Regions from separate parts of the Streptomyces sp. NPDC002564 genome, predicted to be linked through region 3. Evidence: riboswitches for the same ligand, from Rfam matches in the RefSeq annotation. Region 3 holds a riboswitch; each other region holds the start of a gene.
What was found. A riboswitch is a leader RNA that binds a small molecule or an ion and turns the genes downstream of it on or off. The one in region 3 is predicted to bind S-adenosylmethionine.

Region 1 (6,979 bases), on a different contig from region 3:
GTGTCTCCCCGAAGCACATCTACGAGGCCATGCAGACCGGCCCGCAGAACATGCCGTCCTTCCCCGACACGACGATGCCGGAGAAGAACAAGAAGGACATCATCGCGTACCTCGACGCGGTCAACAGCGAGAAGACCGAGAGCCCTGGCGGTCTGAAGCTGGGCGGTCTGGGTCCGGTCAGTGAAGGCCTCTTCGGCTGGATCTTCGGTCTCGGTTCGCTGATCGCGGTCGCCGTGTGGGTCGCCGCTCGGACCGCAAAGGCCAAGAAGTCATGAGTAGCCAAGAGATTCCAGAAGAGAACCTGCCCAGCAAGCAGGAGACCGAGCACGGCTCGGTGGCGGTCACGGACGAGAACCCGTTCGCCGACCCGGGGCTGCCGCCCCACGAGCACCGTGTCCAGGACATCGACGAGCGGGCCGCCAAGCGCTCCGAGCGAGCCGTGGCGTTCCTGTTCACGCTGTCGATGATCGCGACGGTGGGCTTCATCGCCTCGTACGTGGCGATCCCGGCGGACAAGAGCATCTACGTCTTCCCGATCGGGCACATCAGCGGCCTGAACTTCGCCCTGGGCCTGACCCTCGGCGTGGCGCTGTTCTGCATCGGCGCGGGCGCGGTCCACTGGGCCCGCACCCTGATGTCCGACGTGGAGATGGCCGACGAGCGGCACGAGATCGCGGCGGAGCCCGAGGTCCGTGCCAAGGTCATGGAGGACTTCAAGCAGGGCGCCGCGGAGTCGGGTTTCGGTCGGCGCAAGCTGATCCGCAACACGATGTTCGGCGCGCTGGCCCTGGTCCCGCTCTCCGGTGTCGTCCTGCTGCGTGACCTCGGGCCGCTGCCCGAGGACAAGCTGCGGCACACCAAGTGGGCCAAGGGCAAGATGCTCGTGAACATGAACACCCACGAGCCGCTGCGGCCCGCCGACGTGGCCGTCGGTTCGCTGACCTTCGCCATGCCCGAGGGCATGTCCGAGCACGACCACGACTTCCAGACCCAGATCGCCAAGGCCGCCCTGATGATCGTCCGGATCCAGCCGGAGAACATCAAGGACAAGCGCGAGCTGGAGTGGTCGCACGAGGGCATCGTGGCGTACTCCAAGATCTGCACCCACGTGGGCTGCCCGATCTCCCTGTACGAGCAGCAGACGCACCACGTCCTCTGCCCGTGCCACCAGTCCACCTTCGATCTCTCCGACGGTGCCCGAGTGATCTTCGGCCCGGCCGGCCACGCCCTGCCGCAGCTGCGCATCGGCGTGAACGAAAAGGGCTACCTCGAGGCGCTCGGCGACTTCGAAGAGCCCGTCGGTCCTGCCTTCTGGGAGCGCGGATGAGCACCACCACCACTTCTTCGACCGACAAGCGCCAGAAAGCGCCCGCCGGTGAGCGGGTCGCGGACTGGGCCGACGGCCGGCTGGGGATCTACTCCCTGGCCAAGGCCAACATGCGCAAGATCTTCCCGGACCACTGGTCCTTCATGCTCGGTGAGATCTGCCTCTACAGCTTCATCATCATCATCCTCACGGGTGTGTACCTGACGCTGTTCTTCCACCCGTCGATGAACGAGGTGGAGTACTCCGGCAGCTACATCCCGATGCAGGGACAGCTGATGTCGGAGGCGTTCAACTCGACCATGCACATCTCCTTCGATGTGCGCGGTGGTCTGCTGATCCGGCAGATCCACCACTGGGCGGCGCTGATCTTCCTCGCCGGCATGTTCGTGCACATGATGCGCGTGTTCTTCACGGGTGCGTTCCGCAAGCCCCGTGAGGTCAACTGGCTGTTCGGCTTCCTGCTGTTCGTCCTCGGCATGTTCACCGGTTTCACCGGTTACTCGCTCCCGGACGACCTGCTCTCCGGCACCGGTGTCCGCTTCATGCAGGGCGCCATCCTGTCGATGCCGATCGTCGGCACCTACCTGTCGATGTTCCTGTTCGGCGGGGAGTTCCCCGGCGGCGACTTCGTGGCGCGGTTCTACTCGGTCCACATCCTGCTGTTGCCGGGCATCATGCTCGGCCTCGTGGTGGCGCACCTGATCCTGGTCTTCTACCACAAGCACACGCAGTACGCGGGCGCCGGCAAGAGCAACAAGAACGTCGTCGGCATGCCGCTGCTGCCGGTCTACATGGCCAAGGCCGGAGGCTTCTTCTTCCTGGTCTTCGGTGTCATCGCGGTCATCGCGGCCATCGCCTCGATCAACCCGATCTGGGCCATCGGCCCGTACCGCCCGGACCAGGTGTCCACCGGCGCCCAGCCCGACTGGTACATGGGCTTCGCCGAGGGCCTGATCCGTGTGATGCCGGGCTGGGAGATCAACCTCTGGGGCCACACGCTCGCCCTGGGCGTGTTCATCCCGCTGGTCGTGGTCTTCCCGCTGGTCCTCGTGGCCATCGCGGTCTACCCGTTCATCGAGTCCTGGGTCACCGGCGACAAGCGCGAGCACCACATCCTGGACCGCCCGCGCAACGCCCCGACCCGTACGGCCTTCGGTGTCGCCTGGCTGACGGCGTACATGATCATGCTGGTCGGTGGTGGCAACGACCTGTGGGCCACCCACTTCCACCTGTCGCTGAACGCCATCACCTGGTTCGTCCGGATCGGCTTCTTCGTCGGACCGGTCCTCGCCTTCATCGTCACCAAGCGGATCTGCCTGGGTCTGCAGCGGCGCGACAAGGACAAGGTGCTGCACGGCCGCGAGTCGGGCATCATCAAGCGCCTGCCGCACGGTGAGTTCATCGAGGTCCACGAGCCGCTCAGCCGCGAGCAGCTGCACACGCTCACGGCGCACGAGCAGTACCAGCCGGTCGAGATCGGCCCGTCGGTCGACGAGAACGGCGTGGAGCGCAAGCTGTCCGGAACGCAGAAGCTCCGGGCGAAGCTCTCGAAGGGCTACTACGGGGAGAACAACCAGATCCCCAAGCCCACCGCCGACGAGTACAAGGAGATCACGAGCGGCCACGGTCACCACTGATCACCTGATGCTGTGAAGCACTGACCGCCCCCTCCCGGCCTCGTCCGGGCGGGGGACCACCACGGTCGCCACGGCAGGAGCCCCGTCCATTGCATGGACGGGGCTCTTTGCCGTCCCGGAGGCTGGATAGGGTGGTCCCACCCCCGCGTGCGGGGGTGTTTCCTTGCCCTACGGACGAAGAAGACCAGGAGCGGCTATGAGCGCTGTGACCCCCGCAGGAGGCGACACCGCGGCGGGCCGTTCCTGGCCCGACGTCCTGAACGGCCTGCTCGACGGGCGCGACCAGAGCGCCGACGACACGGCCTGGGCCATGGACCGCATCATGCGGGGCGAGGCCACCGACGCGCAGATCGCCGGTTTCGTGGTGGCGCTGCGGGCCAAGGGCGAGACCGTCGAGGAGATCTCCGGCCTGGTCCGCGCCATGTACGCGCACGCCAACGTCATCGACGTGCCCGGCCCCAGCGTCGACATCGTCGGCACCGGCGGCGACGGCGCCAAGACCGTCAACATCTCGACCATGTCCGCGATCGTCGTCGCGGGCGCCGGCGCGAAGGTCGTCAAGCACGGCAACCGCGCCGCCTCCAGCGCGTCCGGCGCCTCCGACGTCCTGGAGAAGCTCGGCGTCAACCTGGACCTCACCCCCCAGCGGGTGGTCGAGGTGGCGGACGAGGCGGGGATCACGTTCTGCTTCGCCGTGAAGTTCCACCCGGCGCTGCGGCACGCGGGCGGGGCACGCAGCCAGCTCGGCATCCGGACCGTCTTCAACCTGCTCGGCCCGCTCACCAACCCCGCCCGGGTGCGGGCCCAGGCCGTCGGCGTCGCCGACCCCCGGATGGCCCCCATCGTGGCCGGCGTCTTCGCCGAGCGCGGGCACTCCTCCCTCGTCTTCCGCGGCGACGACGGGCTGGACGAGCTGACCACGACGTCGACCTCCCGGGTCTGGACGGTGCGGGACGGCGCCGTGCGCGAGGAGGCCTTCGACCCGCGGGACGTCGGGATCGACCTGGTGCCCGTCGAGGCGCTGCGGGGCGCCGACGCCTCGTACAACGCGGAGGTGGCCCTGCGCCTCCTCGACGGCGAGCGCGGCCCGGTACGGGACGCGGTGCTGCTGAACTCCGCGGCGGCGCTGGTCGCCCTCACGCCGACCGACGAGCCGCTGGTGGCCCAGATCAGGGCCGGCATGGACCGCGCGGCGCAGGCGATCGACTCGGGGGCCGCGAAGCAGGCCCTGGAGCGCTGGGTGTCCGCCAGCAACCGCTGACAGGCCCCGGGGGAGTCCCCGGGACGCGGTATCGGTGTGACGCACGGCGCAGTCCGGATCCTGGACTGCGCCTTGCGCGCCGAAGATCGTATGGCAGGATGCTGCACAGGTCATGAGTGACAGCGACTACGGCCCCGGCCCGCTGTCCGGCAACCCTCCGTCCGTGGCGGGGTGCCCCGGGTGAAGACCAGGCCGTGGACAGCAAGGTCCGTGGCAAGCGCGGACCCCTGCGAACCCTGGGGTCCTGGTCCTCAAGGGAGCAGTCTCGTGAGCAAGCGAATGTGCTAGGGCCTTCCGGCCCCTTTTCCGCGCACCCTTCTTCTCTTCATCACTGCACCGCCGCAGCCCTCGTCGCGCGGCCGTCGTCGCAGTGAACTCACTTGTCTCTTCCGGGAGTTCGCCATGTCTGTTTCCGCCGTTGCCGCCGACTCGTCCGTCTGTGCCCCGCTGGCCGTCCTCGGCCGTGACGTCACCGTGCCGCTGGTCACCGGCGGCGAGGTGACGTACGCGGCCCTCGACTACGCGGCGAGCGCCCCGGCGCTGCAGCGGGTCTGGGACGACGTGGCGGCCTACGCGCCGTACTACGGCAGCGTGCACCGCGGCGCCGGCTACCTCTCGCAGCTCTCCACCGACCTCTTCGAGAACGCCCGTACGACGGTCGCCGAGTTCCTCGGCTGCCGCGAGGACGACCAGGTCGTCTTCACCCGCTCCACCACCGACTCGCTGAACCTGCTCGCCGCCGCGCTGCCCGCGGACTGCCAGGTCTTCGTCTTCGAGACCGAGCACCACGCCTCGCTCCTGCCGTGGCGGGACGCCCGCGTCACCTACCTCAACGCGCCGCGCACCCCCGGCGACGCCGTGCGCACCCTGGAGCACGCCCTCGCCGACCGCGACCCCTACGGCCCCGCCCTGGTCTGCGTGACCGGCGCCTCGAACGTCACCGGCGAACTGTGGCCCGTCAAGGAGCTCGCCGCCGCCGCGCACGCCCACGGCGCCCGCATCGTCCTGGACGCCGCGCAGCTCGCCCCCCACCACCCGGTCTCCATCGACGAGCTGGACGTCGACTGGGTCGCCTTCTCCGGGCACAAGCTGTACGCGCCCTTCGGCTCCGGTGTCCTCGCGGGCCGCTCCGACTGGCTGCGCACCGCCGAGCCCTACCTCGCGGGCGGCGGCGCCTCGCGCAAGGTGGCGCGGCGCACGGACGGCGGAGTGGACGTGGAGTGGCACGACAGCGCGGCCCGGCACGAGGCCGGTTCGCCGAACGTCATCGGCGTGTACGCGATCGCCGCCGCCTGCAAGGCGCTCACCGAGGCGGGCTTCGAGGGTCTCGTCGCCCGGGAGCAGCAGCTCATCGCGCGGGTCCGCACCGGGCTGGCCGAGGTGCCGCAGGTGCGGGTCCTGTCGCTCTTCGGCGACGACGCGCCGCGCGTGGGCGTCATCTCGTTCGTCGTGGAGGGCTGGAACAGCTCGCACTTCGCGGCCGCGCTGTCCGCGGAGTACGGCATCGGCGTGCGCGACGGCCTCTTCTGCGCCCACCCGCTGGTGCGCACCCTGCTGGGCAGCGACCCGCAGACCCAGGGCGAGTGCGGCGCGCCCGAGGCGGCGCCCGGCGAGAAGTCCCTGAACGCCATCCGGGTGAGCTTCGGCGCGGGCACCCCCGACGAGCACGTGGAGCGGTTCGTGCGCGCCGTCAAGGAGCTCGTGGCCGACGGCGCGCGCTGGAACTACCGCACCGAGGACGGGCGGTGCGTGCCGGACACCGGCGCCGCCGTCTGACCGGGGCGCCCCGGTGACCCGGCCCTCCGGGAGGCTTAGGAGTCGAGGCCGATCGCGAAGGCGGCTTCCAGGTCGTGCTGGGAGTACGTGCGGAACGCGACGTGCGTGTCGGTCGCCTCGACGCCGGGGATCTTGCTGATCCGGCCGGGGATGACGTCGGCCAGGTCGTCGTGGCGCGGCACGCGCACCATCGCGATCAGGTCGTACGTACCCGTGACGGAGAAGACCTCGCTGACCGAGTCGAGCGCGGCGATCGACTCGGCGATCTCCGGAATCCGGTCCACGCTGGTCTTGATGAGCACGATCGCGGTGATCACGGCTGGCTGTCTCCCTCGGTGGCCGGTGCTGTGCCGTTCACTCTAGCCCTCCCGCCTCACCCTCCCGCGCGGGCAGGGACGTCCTCCCGCGCGTGCTCCGCCGCCCCCGCACGCACCACCCCCACGCGAAGAGGAAGCCGAGCGAGAAGCCCACCAGGTGCGCCAGATAGGCCACCCCCGTGCCCTTGCCGCCCTGCCCCGCCGCCAGCCACTGCAGCGTCACCCAGAACGGCAGGACCACCCAGGCGGGGAAGCGCAGCGGCAGGAAGAAGAGGAACGGGAAGAGGCTGGTGACGCGCGCCTGCGGGAAGAGATACAGAAAAGCGCCGAGGACGGCGGAGATCGCCCCGGAGGCTCCCACCAGCGTCTGGTCGGAGCCCGCGTGCGCGGCCGCGTAGGCGAGCAGGGCGAGGTATCCGCAGCTGAGGTAGAAGAGCGCGTACAGGAGGTGCCCCATGCGTTCCTCGACCATGGCCCCGAAGACGTACAGGAACAGCATGTTCCCGAGCAGATGAAGCCAGCTTCCGTGCACGAACAGGGCGGTGAACGGTCCGAGGGCGGCCCGCGGGACCCCGCTGAACAGTTCGACGGGTACCACTCCCCACCGCTCGAAATAGGCCTGCTGCGCGGCGAGCAGCTCGTCGCCCTTGCCGTAGACGGG
Region 2 (6,979 bases), on a different contig from region 3:
CCACCAGTCGCCGTCGTTCGTGTTCGGCGAGTTCGTGAACAACACGGGCTGGGACAACCCGCTCTACGTGACGGCGATCGGCCTGCTCCTCGCCCAGTACACGTTCTGCGGGTACGACGCGTCCGCGCACCTGTCGGAGGAGACGTCCAACGCGTCGGTGTCCGCGGCCCGCGGCATCGTGCGCGCCATCTGGGCGTCGTGGATCGCCGGTTTCGTGCTGCTCGCCGGTCTGACCTTCGCCATCCAGAACTACGCGGGCACGCTCGCCACCGACACCGGCGTGCCGCCCGCCCAGATCATGATCGACGCGATCGGCGAGTCCGGGGCGACCGCGCTGCTGCTCATCGTGATCGTGGCGCAGCTGTTCTGCGGCAACGCCGAGACGGCCGCCGCGAGCCGCATGGTGTTCGCCTTCAGCCGCGACAACGCGCTGCCGGGCTCCGCGATCTGGCGCAAGGTCAGCTCGCGCACCCAGGTCCCGGTCCCCGCGGTGTGGCTGTCGGTCGGCCTGGCCGCGGTCATCGCGCTGCCCTCGCTGTACTCCACGACCGCGTACACGGCGGTGACGGCGATCAACGTCATCGGCATCACGCCCGCGTACGCCATCCCGATCTTCCTGCGGCTGCGCGCGGGCGACCGCTTCCAGCCGGGGCCGTGGAACCTGGGCCGCTGGAGCAAGCCGGTCGGCTGGATCGCGGTGATCTGGGTGGCGTTCGTGACCGTGCTCTTCTGCCTGCCGCAGGTCTCCCCGGTCACGGTCGACTCGATGAACTACGCCTCGATCGCCCTGGCCGCGGTGCTGCTCCTGGCCACGGTGTGGTGGTTCGTGGCACGCCGCTCGTACAGCACCCCGCAGGCGTACGGCTCGGACCGTGAGCAGGCGGAGGTCGCGGAGAACATCGTCTGAGTCCCGCGGGCCCGTGGGGTGTTCCGTCCCACGGGCCGGCCCGTACCGGGTCCGGTGGGTCCTGACGGGCTCGTACGGGCCTACACCGGACGGTCGTTGAGGATCTTCTGGAAGAGCCGGTGGTCGCGCCACGCGCCCTTGATGTACAGGTAGCGCGGCGCGACCCCGAACTCCTCGAAGCCGCACTTCTCCAGGACCCGCTGCGAGGCGGAGTTGTGCAGCAGGGTGCCCGCCTCCAGGCGGTGCAGGCCCAGTTGGCCGTCCGCCGCGGCGCAGACGTACAGCGCGGCGGCGGAGGCGAGGCCGCGCCCCACTTGTGCCGCGTCGATCCAGTAGCCGAGGCTCCCGCTGTGGGCGGGGCCGCGGACGATGTGGGACACGGCGGCATGGCCGACGATCTCGTCGCCGCTCGCGAGCACCCAGTGCGCGGACCGGCCCGCGCGGCCGTCCACGAGCTGCCCCCGGACCCGTTCGGCCTGGCCCTCCTCGGTGTAGAAGGAGTCGGGGCGGTCCGGGTCCCAGGGGTCGAGGTGCGCGCGGTTGCGGCGGTAGGCGCGTGCGAGGGCGGCCGCGTCGTCGGGCGACACCGGCCGGATGACGACGTCCTGGCTGAGGGCGCTCTCTCCGCTGATCATGTGCACAGCGTACGAGTGGATGCCCTCGCCGGGATCACCGGCCGCCCGCCACCCGCAGCACCGTCCCGGTCGCGTACGAGGCCTCGTCCGAGAGCAGCCAGGCGACCGCGGCCGCGATCTCCTCGGGCTGACCGGAGCGGCCCAGCGGAATGCCCGACGCGAGCTTCGCGGGGCGCTCGGGGTCGGCGTGGAACTCCGTCCAGATCACGCCGGGGGCCACGGCGTTGACGCGGATGCCGTCGGGCGCGACCTCCTTGGCCAGGCCGACCGTCATCGTGTCGACGGCGCCCTTGGCGGCCGCGTAGTGGACGTACTCGCCCGGGGCGCCGAGGGTGGCCGCCGCGGACGAGATGTTCACGACGGCGCCGCCGCGCCCCTTCATGTCGCGCACCGCGCGCCGGGCGCAGAGCAGGTAGCCGAGGACGTTGACCTCCAGGGCCCGGCGCAGGCCGGCGGCGTCGGCGTCGGCCAGCGGGCCGACGGGGGCGCCGATCCCGGCGTTGTTGACGAGGCCGGTGACGGGGCCGAGCTCGGCCGCCGCGGTGTCGAAGAGGCGGTCGACGTCGGCCTCGTCGGCGGTGTCGGCCCGTACGGTGACGCAGCGGCGGCCCGCCGCACGGACGGCGTCGGCGGCCTGTTCGGCGGCCCGCTCGTCCGCGTGGTAGCCGAGGACGACGTCGTGGCCGTCCCGGGCGAGGCGGGCGCCGACGGCCGCGCCGATGCCGCGGCTGCCGCCGGTGACGACGGTGACGGGGTGGTGCTGCACGGGGGACCTCCGGCTCTGGGTGGCTGACTGTCGCGCCGCCCGGACGCGGGGATCGCCCGCGTCCGGATCACCTCGTCATCCTACGAAGCGGTGATCTTCGCCGGCCGCCGGGAGGTCCCGTACGTGCCTGGTCGCGGCCGGGGTCAGTGCCCCGGCTCCTGCGGGGCGACGCAGACCAGCGTGCTGCCGACGGTGTCGCGGCGCAGCCTGAGCAGGTTCCAGCGGGGCTGCCACCTGGCCAGGCCCCGGTGCTCGCGCAGCAGGCGGCGCAGGTGCTCGGGGTCGTGGGTCCACAGGGCGGCGGGCACGCCCCGGGTCGGGCCGAGCACGTGCAGGGAGATCCGGCCGTCGTCCGCGACGTCGTGCGAGGACAGCAGGACGTCGACCTCCGGGCCGGGGTCCTTCGCGCTCTCGCGTGCCTGGATCCAGTGGACCTGGTGGCCGGGGGTGTAGGTGTCGCAGGTGTCGTGCGGGTGCGTCATGGTGCGCCTCCGGAGTCGTGGACCCCGGGTGTCGCCGACCCCGGTGATCCGCCGTTCCCCGTGCACGTCGCACGGGGCGGGTCGTCACCCGGGGCACCCGCGACGGAGCGGGGTGCCGTCCAGCGAGCCGGGGCTTGGCGCTGGAACTCGTGACCCGTGCCGACCGTAACACGATGCGCAGGAGCCCTGCCCGGGCATTTTTCGCGGCCCGGACAGGGCTCCTGCGGCACGGATCGACGGGGCTCCGCGACTACGCGATTCCGCGATTCCGCACCTACGCGGCTACGCGGCTAAGAAGCTTTCTCCGGGATGACGGCGTCCTCCGGGGCGGCCGCCTCCGCCGGGAGGCTGTCCATGAAGGAACTCACCGAGAAGACGGCGTTGCCGGGTCCGGCCGGACCGTATCCGGGCGGCGAGGACAGGCCGTTGGCCTCCATCGTCGCGCGGTAGGCCTCCAGGAGACGCACGTGGTACTCCAGCGGGGCGCCCTGCGGGTTGGCCTTGCCGAGCGGCGTCGTGGGCTCCGGGCACCAGGTGGTGAAGCGGGGCGTGATGCCGCGCGACATGAAGTACTGCAGGCCCTCGACGGTGGAGTCGATGGCCTCGTCGACCGTCTTGAAGCCGAACGGCTCCGCCATCTCCACGCCCGCCACGAAGTTCGGGATGACGTTGCGCGGCCCGAACACGTCGGCGGAGTCCAGGATGCGGCGGTGCCACTCGTCACGGCCCACGTAGCGCTCCTTGCCGGGGCAGTAGCGCTCGAAGAGGTACGGGTCCCACACCTCGTAGTTGGGGTGGTAGATCCGCACGCCGTAGTCGTGGAAGCGCTGCACGTCCGCCTTGGGCAGCGCCTGGGCGACGACCTTGCCGATCCAGCGGCCGGGGAAGCGCTCCTCGATGGCCTTGGCGTACTGGCCGTAGAAGTCGGCCTCGTCCTTGCCCTGGAGCTGTGTGGTGATGGCGCCGCCGGTGAGCGTGTACGCGGTGGACGACTTGTTGGTGTCGTACTTGTCGATGATGGCGAGGGCCTCCAGCACCTCGTCCATCGGCTTCACGCCCGTGTAGGGACGGCCCGCCGCCTTCTGCTGGCGCCAGTTGTGGTTGATGTCGCAGTACTGGCACTCCTCCTTGGCGCCGAAGTACTGGCAGACGCGGAAGACCGTGAGGTAGATGAGGTAGCCCCACTGGATGGTGGGCGCCACCTCCATCACGGACTTGCCGTTCTCCAGGGTGTGCCGGTAGTAGTCCGGCATCGGCGGCAGGCCGACGTCGGAGATCCGCACGCCGTCCAGGTAGAGGCCGAGCACGCCGTTGTCGTCGGCGGCCACCCGGTAGGGCGAGGCCGGGTTCACGCGCACCGAGACGACGGTGCGGCGCAGCCCGTAGGGGCCGCCGGTCAGGACGATCTCCTCCGGCGGGCGGCGCAGCGCCGCGGCGCCCAGCTCGGGAAGGGTGCCGTGGTCGAAGGAGAAGATGAAGTACGACTTCGGCTTGACCTCGCCGCCTTCGTTGTCGCTCAGCGCCGATTCGTCGAAGGCCATGCCGCCGCGCAGCAGATCCTCCTTGATCACGGCTTCCCGCGGCACGTGCGGGAACCGCTCCATGAGTGACTCGATGAGTTCGGTACGGCTCTCGCTGCGGCTTGGCATGGGCCGGGCACCTCGGATCCTGTCGGTCGATCTGTCCGCTCCACGCTAATACGCCGCCGATGCGCCGCGGATCCGACTCCGGTCGCAGAGCGCGTCCGGCGCAGGTCTATGCTGCGGGCGGCTCCGTCGCGGTCAGCGCGCCGCCTTCTTGACCACGTCCTTGTCCTGCCAGGCGTACAGCACCCCGTCGACCGCCGCGCCGGACCAGGTACCGCAGTTCGTGTCCGCCTTCGAGGCCAGGTCGGAGGGGAACCAGTCGGCCTTCAGGCGCGGCTCGCCCTGCGCCTTGCCCGGCTTGCAGGCGGCCGGGAACGTTCCGTCCGGCGTCCGGAACCGGATGATCCGGTCGTCGCCCGTGGTCGACATCACGTACTTGATGTCGCTCGCGTCGTCGGGGAGCCAGCGCGGCACGGAGGCGCGGGCGCTCTTCGCCGCCGCGCCCTCCCCGTACGACGCCTTCTCCTCGTGGTCGTCGAAGGGGTTGGCGGAACCGCTGCAGGCGGTCAGCGAGACGGCGAGGGCGGTCACGCCGAGCGCGCAGAGTGCGGTGCGCGAGCGGAAGGGGGTGGCCGTGCGGGTCATGGTGGTCGCTTTCTTCAGGTGCGGGGTGCTGGGGGGGGGGCTGGGGCTGGGGGTGCTCCGGCCGGAGGCGGAGTGACTGGCTCCACTCTCGCCGCCCCCGCACCCCTCGCGCCTCGGCCCTTCGGTCGATCAGCACCGCACCGCTCATGCTTTCGGCCGATCTGCCGGATACGCCCCGATGCGTACATTCGGTACGTGGATGATCACCGCTACCGGTCCGGCACGCCCCGGCCCGGCACCGCCCGGCCCCTGCCCCGCAAGGCACTGCTCCTCGCCGTGCCCGCCGTGCTGCTCTGGCTGCTCGACCTGGTGTCGGGCAGGCCGGACCTCTGCGTGCTGCCGCTCGTCACCGGGCCGCTGGCCGTCGCCGTCCTGTTCCTGGGAGGGGTGCGGGGCCGGCCGGGCATCGAGGTGCGGGCGGGCGGCGCGGCGCTCGTCTCCGGTGGGCTCACCCTCGGGCTGGTGCTCGGTGACGTCCGGCTCAGCAGCTGGGGCGTCCTGGAGTCCTTCGCGCTCCTCGCGCTGCTCACGGTCACGGCACGGACCGCGCGGCTGCCTGCCGCGTACGTGCTCTGCCCGCTGCTCGCCGTCGCGGTCGTGGCCGCGCCGGTGCGTACGGGGCTGCAGTCCGAGGTCGAGACGTTCGCCTTCCTGCTCACCGTGGCGGCGGGCGGCGCCCTCGCGCTCGGCGGCTATCTGCGCTCCCTGGACACCCGGCGGGCCCTCGCGGTGACCGCCACGCAGGAGGAGGAGCGCCGCCGTATCGCCCGCGACCTGCACGACTTCGTCGCCCACCACGTCACCGGCATCGTCGTGCAGGCCCAGGCCGCCCGCGCGATCCGCGAGGTCGCCCCCGACCAGCTCGATCCGCTGCTCGCCGGGATCGAGCGGGCCGGCGGCGAGACCCTGGACTCGATGCGGCGCCTGGTGCACGTCCTGCGCGCCGAGCCCGGCGCCACCACCCGGCCCGACGACCTGCTCACCGAGGTGGCCGCGCTGGTCGCCGCCCACGGGGACGCGGCCACCCTGGAGGTCTCGGCGCGGGCCCGCGCCGCCACGCTCGCGCCCGAGGTCGGGACGTCCGTGCACCGCGTCGTCCAGGAGGCGCTCACCAACGTCACCCGGCATGCGCCCCGCGCGGCGGACGTGCGGGTGCGGATCACGACGGACACCACCACGCACCCCGCCGACGACGCCGACGCCGAGAGCAGCGACGACACCGGCGCCGGGCGCATCTCGGGCGCCGTGCGCACCGACGTGCTGTACGTCGAGGTGATCAACGGGCCCGGCGGGAGCGGCCGTTCCGGTGACCGCACGCCGCCGGGCGGCCACGGCGGGCTCGGTCTGATCGGACTGCGCGAACGGGTCGCCGCGGTCGGCGGCCGGCTCGTCGCCGGGCCGCTGGCGGACGGCGGCTGGCGGGTCGCCGCGACGCTGCCCGTTCTCGGCCTGCCACAATCGGCGCCATGAGCAGCGGCGCCCTGAGCAGCGGCACGACGACCCCGGCCCACGGCACACCGGTCCGGATGGCGGGCGCCCGATGAGCGGATCGCCGGTGCGGGTCCTGATCGCGGACGACCAAGAGATGGTGCGGACCGGGTTCCGGCTCATCCTGTCCGCGCAGCCCGGCATCGAGGTGGTCGGCGAGGCCGCCGACGGCGCCGCGTGCGTGGAGCTCGCGCGGCGCCTGCGGCCCGACGTGTGCCTGGTCGACGTCCGCATGCCGAAGCTGAACGGCCTGGAGGTGACCCGGGCGCTCGCCGGGCCTGGCGCCGTGGACCCGCTGCACGTCGTGGTCGTCACCACCTTCGACCAGGACGACTACCTCGACGAGGCGCTGCGCGGCGGCGCCGTCGGCTTCCTGCTCAAGGACGCGGGGCCCGGTCTGCTCGTGGAAGCGGTGCGCGCCGCCGCCCGTGGCGACGCGCTGGTCTCCCCCGCCGTCACGCTGCGCCTGC
Region 3 (6,979 bases):
GGCGCCGAGCATCCCGCGCAGCAGTTGCTCGGACACGTCGTCGGGCAGCATCCGGAAGTAGTCGACGGGCGCCCAGGGGGTGTGCGAGAAGTGGCCGATGCGCAGGTCCTCGCGGAGTTCGCGGAGCATGCCGGGCACCAGCGCCAGGTGGTAGTCCTGCACCAGGACGGCCGCCCCCGGCGCGGCCTCGGCGGCCAGTGCCTCGGCGAAGGCGCGGTTGTACGTCTCGTAGGCGGCCCACTGCGCGCGGAACTCCGGCCCGAAGGACGGTTCCAGCGGGGTCTGGTAGAGCAGGTGGTGGACGAACCAGAGCACCGAGTTGGCGATGCCGTTGTACGCGTCGGCGTGCACGTCCGCGTCGATGTCCAGCATCCGCACGCCCGGTTCGCCGACGCCGCGCCGCACGGCCTCGCGGTCCCCGTCGCCGAGCGCCGAGCACACCCACAGGGCGTCGGCCTCGTCGCCGATGGCGCTGAGGCCGGAGACCAGGCCGCCGCCGCCGCGTTTCGCGGTCAGCTCCCCGTCCTCGCCGAGGGTGTACGTGACGGGGCCGCGGTTGGAGGCGACCAGGACCTGTGCTGCTGACGAACCGGACTCGGAGACCATGTGGCAGAACGTAGCCCGTCCCGGAAACGCTCAAACGTACGGCGGCCGGACTCCCGGTGCGGGAGTCCGGCCGCCGGGGCGCGGGTGGCGCGGTTCAGTCGCGGCGCCGGCGCGCGGCGGCGAGCACGAGCACGCCGAGCCCGCACAGCGCGACCGCGACCCCGCCGTACAGCAGCGTGGCGGAGTCGCCGGTCTCGGCGAGCGAGCCGCCGTCGGTGCCGTCCCGGGGCGCGGCGGGCTGCTGCGGCGGCGCGGGCCGCCCCTGCACCCGCCGGGCGAGGATCGCCGTGGTGCACGGGTCGTCGCCGCCGCGCCGGTTCTTCGCGCAGTTGCTGCCCGGCGCCGTCACCGTGATGACGGTGACCTCACCCGGAGTACACGACACTTTGACGTGTTGGGTGACGGAGACCTTGCCGTGCGCGGGAACGGTGCCCCGCCACACGTACCGGGAGCCCTCCCGGACGACCTTTCCGGCGCTCGGGACGGGCGTGGAGCCGCGGGTCACGGGCCAGGAGGCGGTGGCGCCGATGCGCGGGTTCCGCGAGGTGTTCCTGAGGGTGATGGTGTTGGTGGTGGAGCCGCAGGCCGGGACGGTGCGGTCGCGGGGCGAGGAGACGACGGTGAGCGGCGGCCGCGGGACGTCGATGACCGGCTCGGCGGAGCACTTCGGGTCGGTGCTGCCCTTCTCGCAGTTGGAGCGCGGGGTCTCCACGTCGACGTTGTTGAGCAGCTTGCCGTCGCCGCGCACCGGGTCGTGGACGGTCAGCGAGTAGGTGACGGTCGCGGTCTCGCCGGGCCCGATGTCGCCGACGTAGCCGATCCGGGGTCTGGTGTACGAGACGGTGCCGGTGGAGGCCTTCGCGTCCTCGTTGTACGTGGCGTCGTCGAGGTTGCCGCTCAGGTCGTCGCCGAACCGCGCGCCCGGGTAGGGCAGCTTGCTGATGTTCTTGGCCTTGACCGTGTACGTCAGCTTGTCGCCGGGCCGCACCTTGGCGGGCGCGGCGGTCTTGGTGACCTCCAGGTCCGGCACCGGCACGGAGAGCGCCAGCTGGGAGGGGACGTACACGTCGCCGGTGCTGGTGAAGGTCAGCCTCGCCGACCTGGCGCCGACGGGGATCGCGCCGTCCGGCACCTCGAAGGCCTTGGCGTCGATGCTCAGGTTGTTGCGGTGCTTGGGCTTGACCGCGCCGTCGTCCTGGCTGATGAAGAAGTTGTCGCTCTTGCCGGTGTGCGGCTCGGTGACGGGCTTGCCGTCGACCAGGAACTGGTCGCCCTTGGTGTTCCAGTCGCCCTCGTACGCGGTGACGCTGGCGTGGATGTCGCCCTCGGTGCGGTAGAAGCCGTCGACGGGGACGGTGGTGGAGCCGTCCGGGGCCGCGGCGCGCCCCTTGGTGGAGCGCTGGATGACGTGGCCGCCCCAGAGGTAGACGTTGCGGCGGTCCGGCGCGTACTCCTCGTTCGGGCCGTCGTACTTGTAGACGACGGTCAGCGACCAGCCGCCGACGCAGCCCTGGCCGGCGGGCGCCCACACGTTGCCGACCGCGACCTCGACGGGGCTGCCGGTGGTGGCGCCCTGGAAGGCGTTGGTGACGTCGGCCTCGGCGGTGTAGTAGTGCGGGCCCTGGGTGGCGGCCGGGGAGCGGACCGCGTTCTCCACGCTCACCGTGTTCTCCGCGCCGCCGTCGACCCGGATGACGGGGGCGGTGGTGAGCGGGTCGCCGGGGGCCGGGTCCACGGGCTGGTTGCCCTCGCGGTTGAGGTCGCAGATGGTGCGCACGGTGCTGCCGAAGCGGTGCGTGCCCGCGTTGCCGCCCCAGAACAGCCGCGCGTAGTCGACCTGGGCGCCCGGCGGGATCGTCACCCGGCCGGTGCTGGAGTCGAAGGTGCCGGAGAGACCGGCGGTGTCGATGCGGCGCTCGGCGAAGTTGTTGTTGTTCTTGGTGCCCTGGGCCTGTTGGGTCTCCTTGCAGGCGGCGGCCACGTCGGCGGGGCTCGTCGGGCAGTCGAGGACCGTGTTGCCGATGGTCTTGAAGTCGCCGTACAGCGATTCGTCGTAGCGCTTGGCGAAGGGCTCGATGACCTCCGCGGACGCGGGCGTCGCGGTCACGGCGAGCGCGCCCGCCGCGACGGTGGCGGAGGCGAGCGTGAGCACTCCGGCCCGCCGCATGGCTTTCAGTGCATATCTGACCCACATAAAGGGGCAATGTAGGCAAAACGCATCATCTGCTGTGGTTGCGCCACGCGGCGGCCCCCGTGGTTACGCCACGCGACGGCCGCCGCGGTCACGCCACGCGGCGGTGCGCGTACTCGGCGACATCGGTCATCGGCGGGCGTTCCTCGGTGTCCACGGGATGGGTCCGCGGCACGAAGCCGTCCGCGCCCCGCTCGAACTGGGTCAGCTCGGGGCGCAGCAGATGGCCGCGGGCCAGGCGCAGCTGCGCCGTCCGGTAGATCGCCGCCGCCATCCGGCCCAGCGCCTGCCCGTCCTGGTGCCGGTGCCTGCGCACCCCCACATCCACCTGCGCCAGCGCGTCCAGGCCCACGGTGTGCAGCGCGTCCACCAGCAGCCCCAGCTCCACCCCGTACCCGACGGGGAACGGCAGCCGTTCCAGGAGCGACCTGCGCGCCGCGTACTCGCCGCCCAGCGGCTGGACGAACCCGGCGAGCCGCGGCCAGTGCATGTTCAGCAGCGGCCGCGCCATCAGCTCCGTGACCCGCCCGCCCTGGCCCGCCGCCGAGCCCAGCGGCCGGTCGTACATCGCCTTGACGAAGTCCACGTCCGGGTCGGTGAGCAGCGGGCCCACGATCCCCGAGACGAAGTCCGCGGAGAACTCCCGCAGGTCCGCGTCGACGAACGCCACGACGTCCCCGCTCGTGACGAGCAGCGAGCGCCACAGCACCTCGCCCTTGCCGGGGACGGGCGCGATGCGCGGCAGGATCTCGTCGCGGTGCACGACCCGGGCGCCGGCCGCCGCGGCGACCTCGGCGGTGCGGTCCGTGGAGCCCGAGTCGATCACGACCAGCTCGTCGACCAGCGGGACCCGCTCCATCAGCGCCCGGCGGATCTCGGCCACGATCTCGCCGACCGTGCCCTCCTCGTCGAGCGCGGGCAGGACGACGCTCACCGAGGTGCCGGACGCGTGCTTGGCGGCGGCCAGCCGGTCCACCGGACGGTCGGCGACCGACCAGGAACGCCTGCTCAGCCAGTGCTCGACCTCTTCCAGCACGGTCCTGGTCCTCCCATATGTGATCCATCTCGCGGTTCGGACGACTATCTCAAGGGTCCGGGGCTTCGGTTACAGTCTTGAACAACGCCGGTGACCATCGCATGTCGGGGGTCGTGGGCGTCACCACAATCGAATACCGCTCATCCAGAGGGGCAGAGGGACACGGCCCGTTGAAGCCCCGGCAACCCTCCGGTCGGACTCGTCGCGATCAAGCGCAGCGAGGCTCCCGGCTCGGGAAGGTGCCAATTCCGTCTCGCGGCGAGATGCGTCGCGAGGAAGATGAGGAGAAAGGGCCTCGCCTCCATGGCTGTGCAGACTGTCGCCACCGAAAGCACCACCTCTTCCGTAGACCTCGGCCCCGCCTCGGGACTCTCCTGCCGTGAGTGCGGCACCGCGTTCCCGCTCGGTCCGATCTTCGCCTGCGTCGAGTGTTTCGGCCCCCTCGAAGTCGCCTACGACCTGCCGCTCGGCGACCCGGAGGCCCTCCGCAAGCAGATCGAGTCCGGCCCCGCCAACATCTGGCGCTACGCCCCGCTGCTGCCCGTCCCCGCCGACGTCGCCGACAAGCCGAACCTCAACCCGGGCTGGACCAAGCTGGTCAAGGCCGACAACCTCGCCGGGGAACTCGGCATCGAGCAGGGCAAGTTGTTCGTCAAGGACGACTCCGGCAACCCCACGCACTCCTTCAAGGACCGGGTCGTCGCGCAGGCCCTGGAGGCCGCCCGCGCCTTCGGCTTCACCACCCTGTCCTGCTCCTCCACCGGCAACCTCGCGGGCGCCGTCGGCGCCGCCGCCGCCCGGGCCGGCTTCCGCTCCTGCGTGTTCATCCCGCACGACCTGGAGCAGGGCAAGGTCGTCATGGCCGCGGTCTACGGCGGCGAGCTCGTCGGCATCGAGGGCAACTACGACGACGTGAACCGCTTCTGCTCCGAGCTCATCGGCGACCCGCTGGGCGAGGGCTGGGGCTTCGTGAACGTGAACCTGCGGCCGTACTACGGCGAGGGCTCCAAGACCCTCGCGTACGAGATCTGCGAGCAGCTCGGCTGGCAGCTGCCCGACCAACTGGTCATCCCGATCGCCTCCGGCTCGCAGCTCACGAAGATCGACAAGGGGCTCAAGGAGCTCATCGCGCTCGGCCTGGTCGAGGACAAGCCCTACAAGATCTTCGGCGCGCAGGCCGAGGGCTGCTCCCCGGTGTCCGCCGCCTTCAAGGCCGGTCACGACGTGGTGCGCCCGCAGAAGCCCGACACCATCGCCAAGTCCCTCGCCATCGGCAACCCGGCCGACGGGCCGTACGTCCTGGACATCGCGCGCCGCACCGGCGGCGCGGTGGAGGACGTGAACGACGAGCAGGTCGTCGACGCGATCAAGCTGCTCGCGCGGACCGAGGGGATCTTCGCCGAGACGGCGGGCGGCGTGACGGTGGGCGTCACGAAGAAGCTCGTCGAGGCGGGGCTCATCGACCCCTCGCTGACGACGGTGGTCCTCAACACCGGGGACGGCCTCAAGACGCTCGACGCCGTCGCCGAGACGTCGCAGGCCACCGCGACGATCAAGCCGAACCTCGAGGCGTTTCGCTCCGCCGGGCTGGCCGGTTAGCCGCCGCGGGACCTGATCGCCGTCGCCCGACCGCCGGTCGCGGCCCGTCCGCGCGCCGTTCCCCGCGCCCCTTGCGGGGCGCGTCCCTCCGCCCTCCGTACTTCTGAGGTGAACCCCATGAGCGTCAACGTCCGCATCCCCACCATTCTCCGCACCTACACCGGCGGCAAGTCCGAGGTCGCCGCCGAGGGTGCCACGCTCGGTGAGGTCATCGCCGACCTGGAGAAGAACCACACCGGGATCGCCGCCCGGGTCCTGGACGACCAGGGCAAGCTGCGCCGCTTCGTGAACGTGTACGTGAACGACGACGACGTCCGTTTTGAGCAGGGCCTCGAGACCGCGACGCCGGACGGCGCGGGCATCTCGATCATTCCCGCCGTCGCCGGCGGCTGATCTTTTCGCAAGTACCCTGCGTTATCTGAATTGCCCCCTCCGTACGAGAAACGGAGGGGGCAATTCTGCATGGTTGAGCACGGTACAGTTGGGAAGCGTGCTTCGCCGTCAGTGCCGAGCGCATATACGAAGTCGGCCCGGAGCCGACAAGAAGTAGCCAAAGAGCGCTGCCCATTCGAACCTTATGCGGCTTTTGCCTGGCCCGACTTGCCCCGAATTCAGCGAATTCTTCGCATATTACCGTTCACGCGTGCCCGGAATTCTCGTCCGATTGACCTGTTGCAGACGGCAGTTGGACAGATACATTCAGCGGCGGTCGACGCGTTCCGGCGCACACCCCCATCATCCAATGGGCGGTGGAGGTCTGACCCGGGTCCGCGAAGTGCGGTCCTGTGCAAGGGCCAGTAATAGGGGAGTTAGGCATGGCTCAGGGCACCGTCAAGTGGTTCAACGCGGAGAAGGGGTACGGCTTCATCGCGGTCGACGGTGGTGCGGATGTTTTCGTCCACTACAGCGCGATCCAGATGGACGGGTACCGCACCCTTGAAGAAGGTCAGCGAGTCGAATTCGAGATCTCGCAGGGCCAGAAGGGTCCGCAGGCGGACATGGTCAAACTCGCCGTCTAGCTCGGCGCGACCGACCACCGAAGCAAGCATCGCCAGGGGCTCGTATCCCGCCAGGGGTACGGGCCCCTCGTGTGCGCCCGCGGGCGCCGGGGCGCGCGCCGGAGAGCTGTCCGAGATCCGTGAGAGGCGCTTGCACTCGCAGGGGTCGAGTGCTAATCATTGGGCTTAGCACTCTCCGCGTGAGAGTGACAGAACTTGGATCGGGTCGGTGAGGCCCGCAGGCCGGGTGGGGCAAGGAACCACAAGGGCTGCAGGCCGTCCGTCGCGGGCACCAGCACGATCCGTTTGCGTTTCCTCCCCCAAGCTCCTTGAGGGAGCTGGGGGGGACCCCCATCGTCCGGGAGGACCACTTCACATGGCCAAGATCATCGCGTTCGACGAGGAGGCACGGCGCGGCCTCGAGCGCGGCATGAACCAGCTCGCCGACGCCGTCAAGGTGACCCTGGGCCCCAAGGGTCGCAACGTCGTCCTCGAGAAGAAGTGGGGCGCCCCCACGATCACCAACGATGGTGTGTCCATCGCCAAGGA

Region 1: it holds a riboswitch for S-adenosylmethionine, as region 3 does, so the genes downstream of both, ACFYXE_RS11995 (aminotransferase class V-fold PLP-dependent enzyme) here and thrC (threonine synthase) in region 3, are expected to answer to the same signal.
Region 2: it holds a riboswitch for S-adenosylmethionine, as region 3 does, so the genes downstream of both, ACFYXE_RS07965 (hypothetical protein) here and thrC (threonine synthase) in region 3, are expected to answer to the same signal.

The regions. Positions count from the first base shown of each region.
Region 1 is NZ_JBIARE010000003.1:91,533-98,511, reverse strand. It holds gene ACFYXE_RS12015 (cytochrome c) at 1-275, shown strand, start outside; gene ACFYXE_RS12010 (Rieske 2Fe-2S domain-containing protein) at 272-1,327, shown strand; gene ACFYXE_RS12005 (cytochrome bc complex cytochrome b subunit) at 1,324-2,964, shown strand; gene trpD (anthranilate phosphoribosyltransferase) at 3,161-4,225, shown strand; SAM riboswitch class IV at 4,334-4,451, shown strand; gene ACFYXE_RS11995 (aminotransferase class V-fold PLP-dependent enzyme) at 4,628-6,001, shown strand; gene ACFYXE_RS11990 (Lrp/AsnC family transcriptional regulator) at 6,037-6,318, opposite strand; gene ACFYXE_RS11985 (rhomboid family intramembrane serine protease) at 6,356-6,979, opposite strand, start outside.
Region 2 is NZ_JBIARE010000002.1:315,150-322,128, reverse strand. It holds gene ACFYXE_RS07980 (amino acid permease) at 1-907, shown strand, start outside; gene ACFYXE_RS07975 (GNAT family N-acetyltransferase) at 988-1,542, opposite strand; gene ACFYXE_RS07970 (SDR family oxidoreductase) at 1,577-2,308, opposite strand; gene ACFYXE_RS07965 (hypothetical protein) at 2,452-2,790, opposite strand; SAM riboswitch class IV at 2,836-2,945, opposite strand; gene ACFYXE_RS07960 (radical SAM protein) at 3,081-4,439, opposite strand; gene ACFYXE_RS07955 (hypothetical protein) at 4,572-5,021, opposite strand; gene ACFYXE_RS07950 (sensor histidine kinase) at 5,217-6,491, shown strand; gene ACFYXE_RS07945 (response regulator) at 6,562-6,979, shown strand, end outside.
Region 3 is NZ_JBIARE010000006.1:139,881-146,859, forward strand. It holds gene ACFYXE_RS22300 (trehalose-6-phosphate synthase) at 1-606, opposite strand, end outside; gene ACFYXE_RS22305 (hypothetical protein) at 701-2,773, opposite strand; gene ACFYXE_RS22310 (glucosyl-3-phosphoglycerate synthase) at 2,889-3,833, opposite strand; SAM riboswitch class I at 3,971-4,119, shown strand; gene thrC (threonine synthase) at 4,113-5,432, shown strand; gene ACFYXE_RS22320 (ubiquitin-like small modifier protein 1) at 5,550-5,825, shown strand; gene ACFYXE_RS22325 (cold-shock protein) at 6,248-6,451, shown strand; gene groL (chaperonin GroEL) at 6,807-6,979, shown strand, end outside.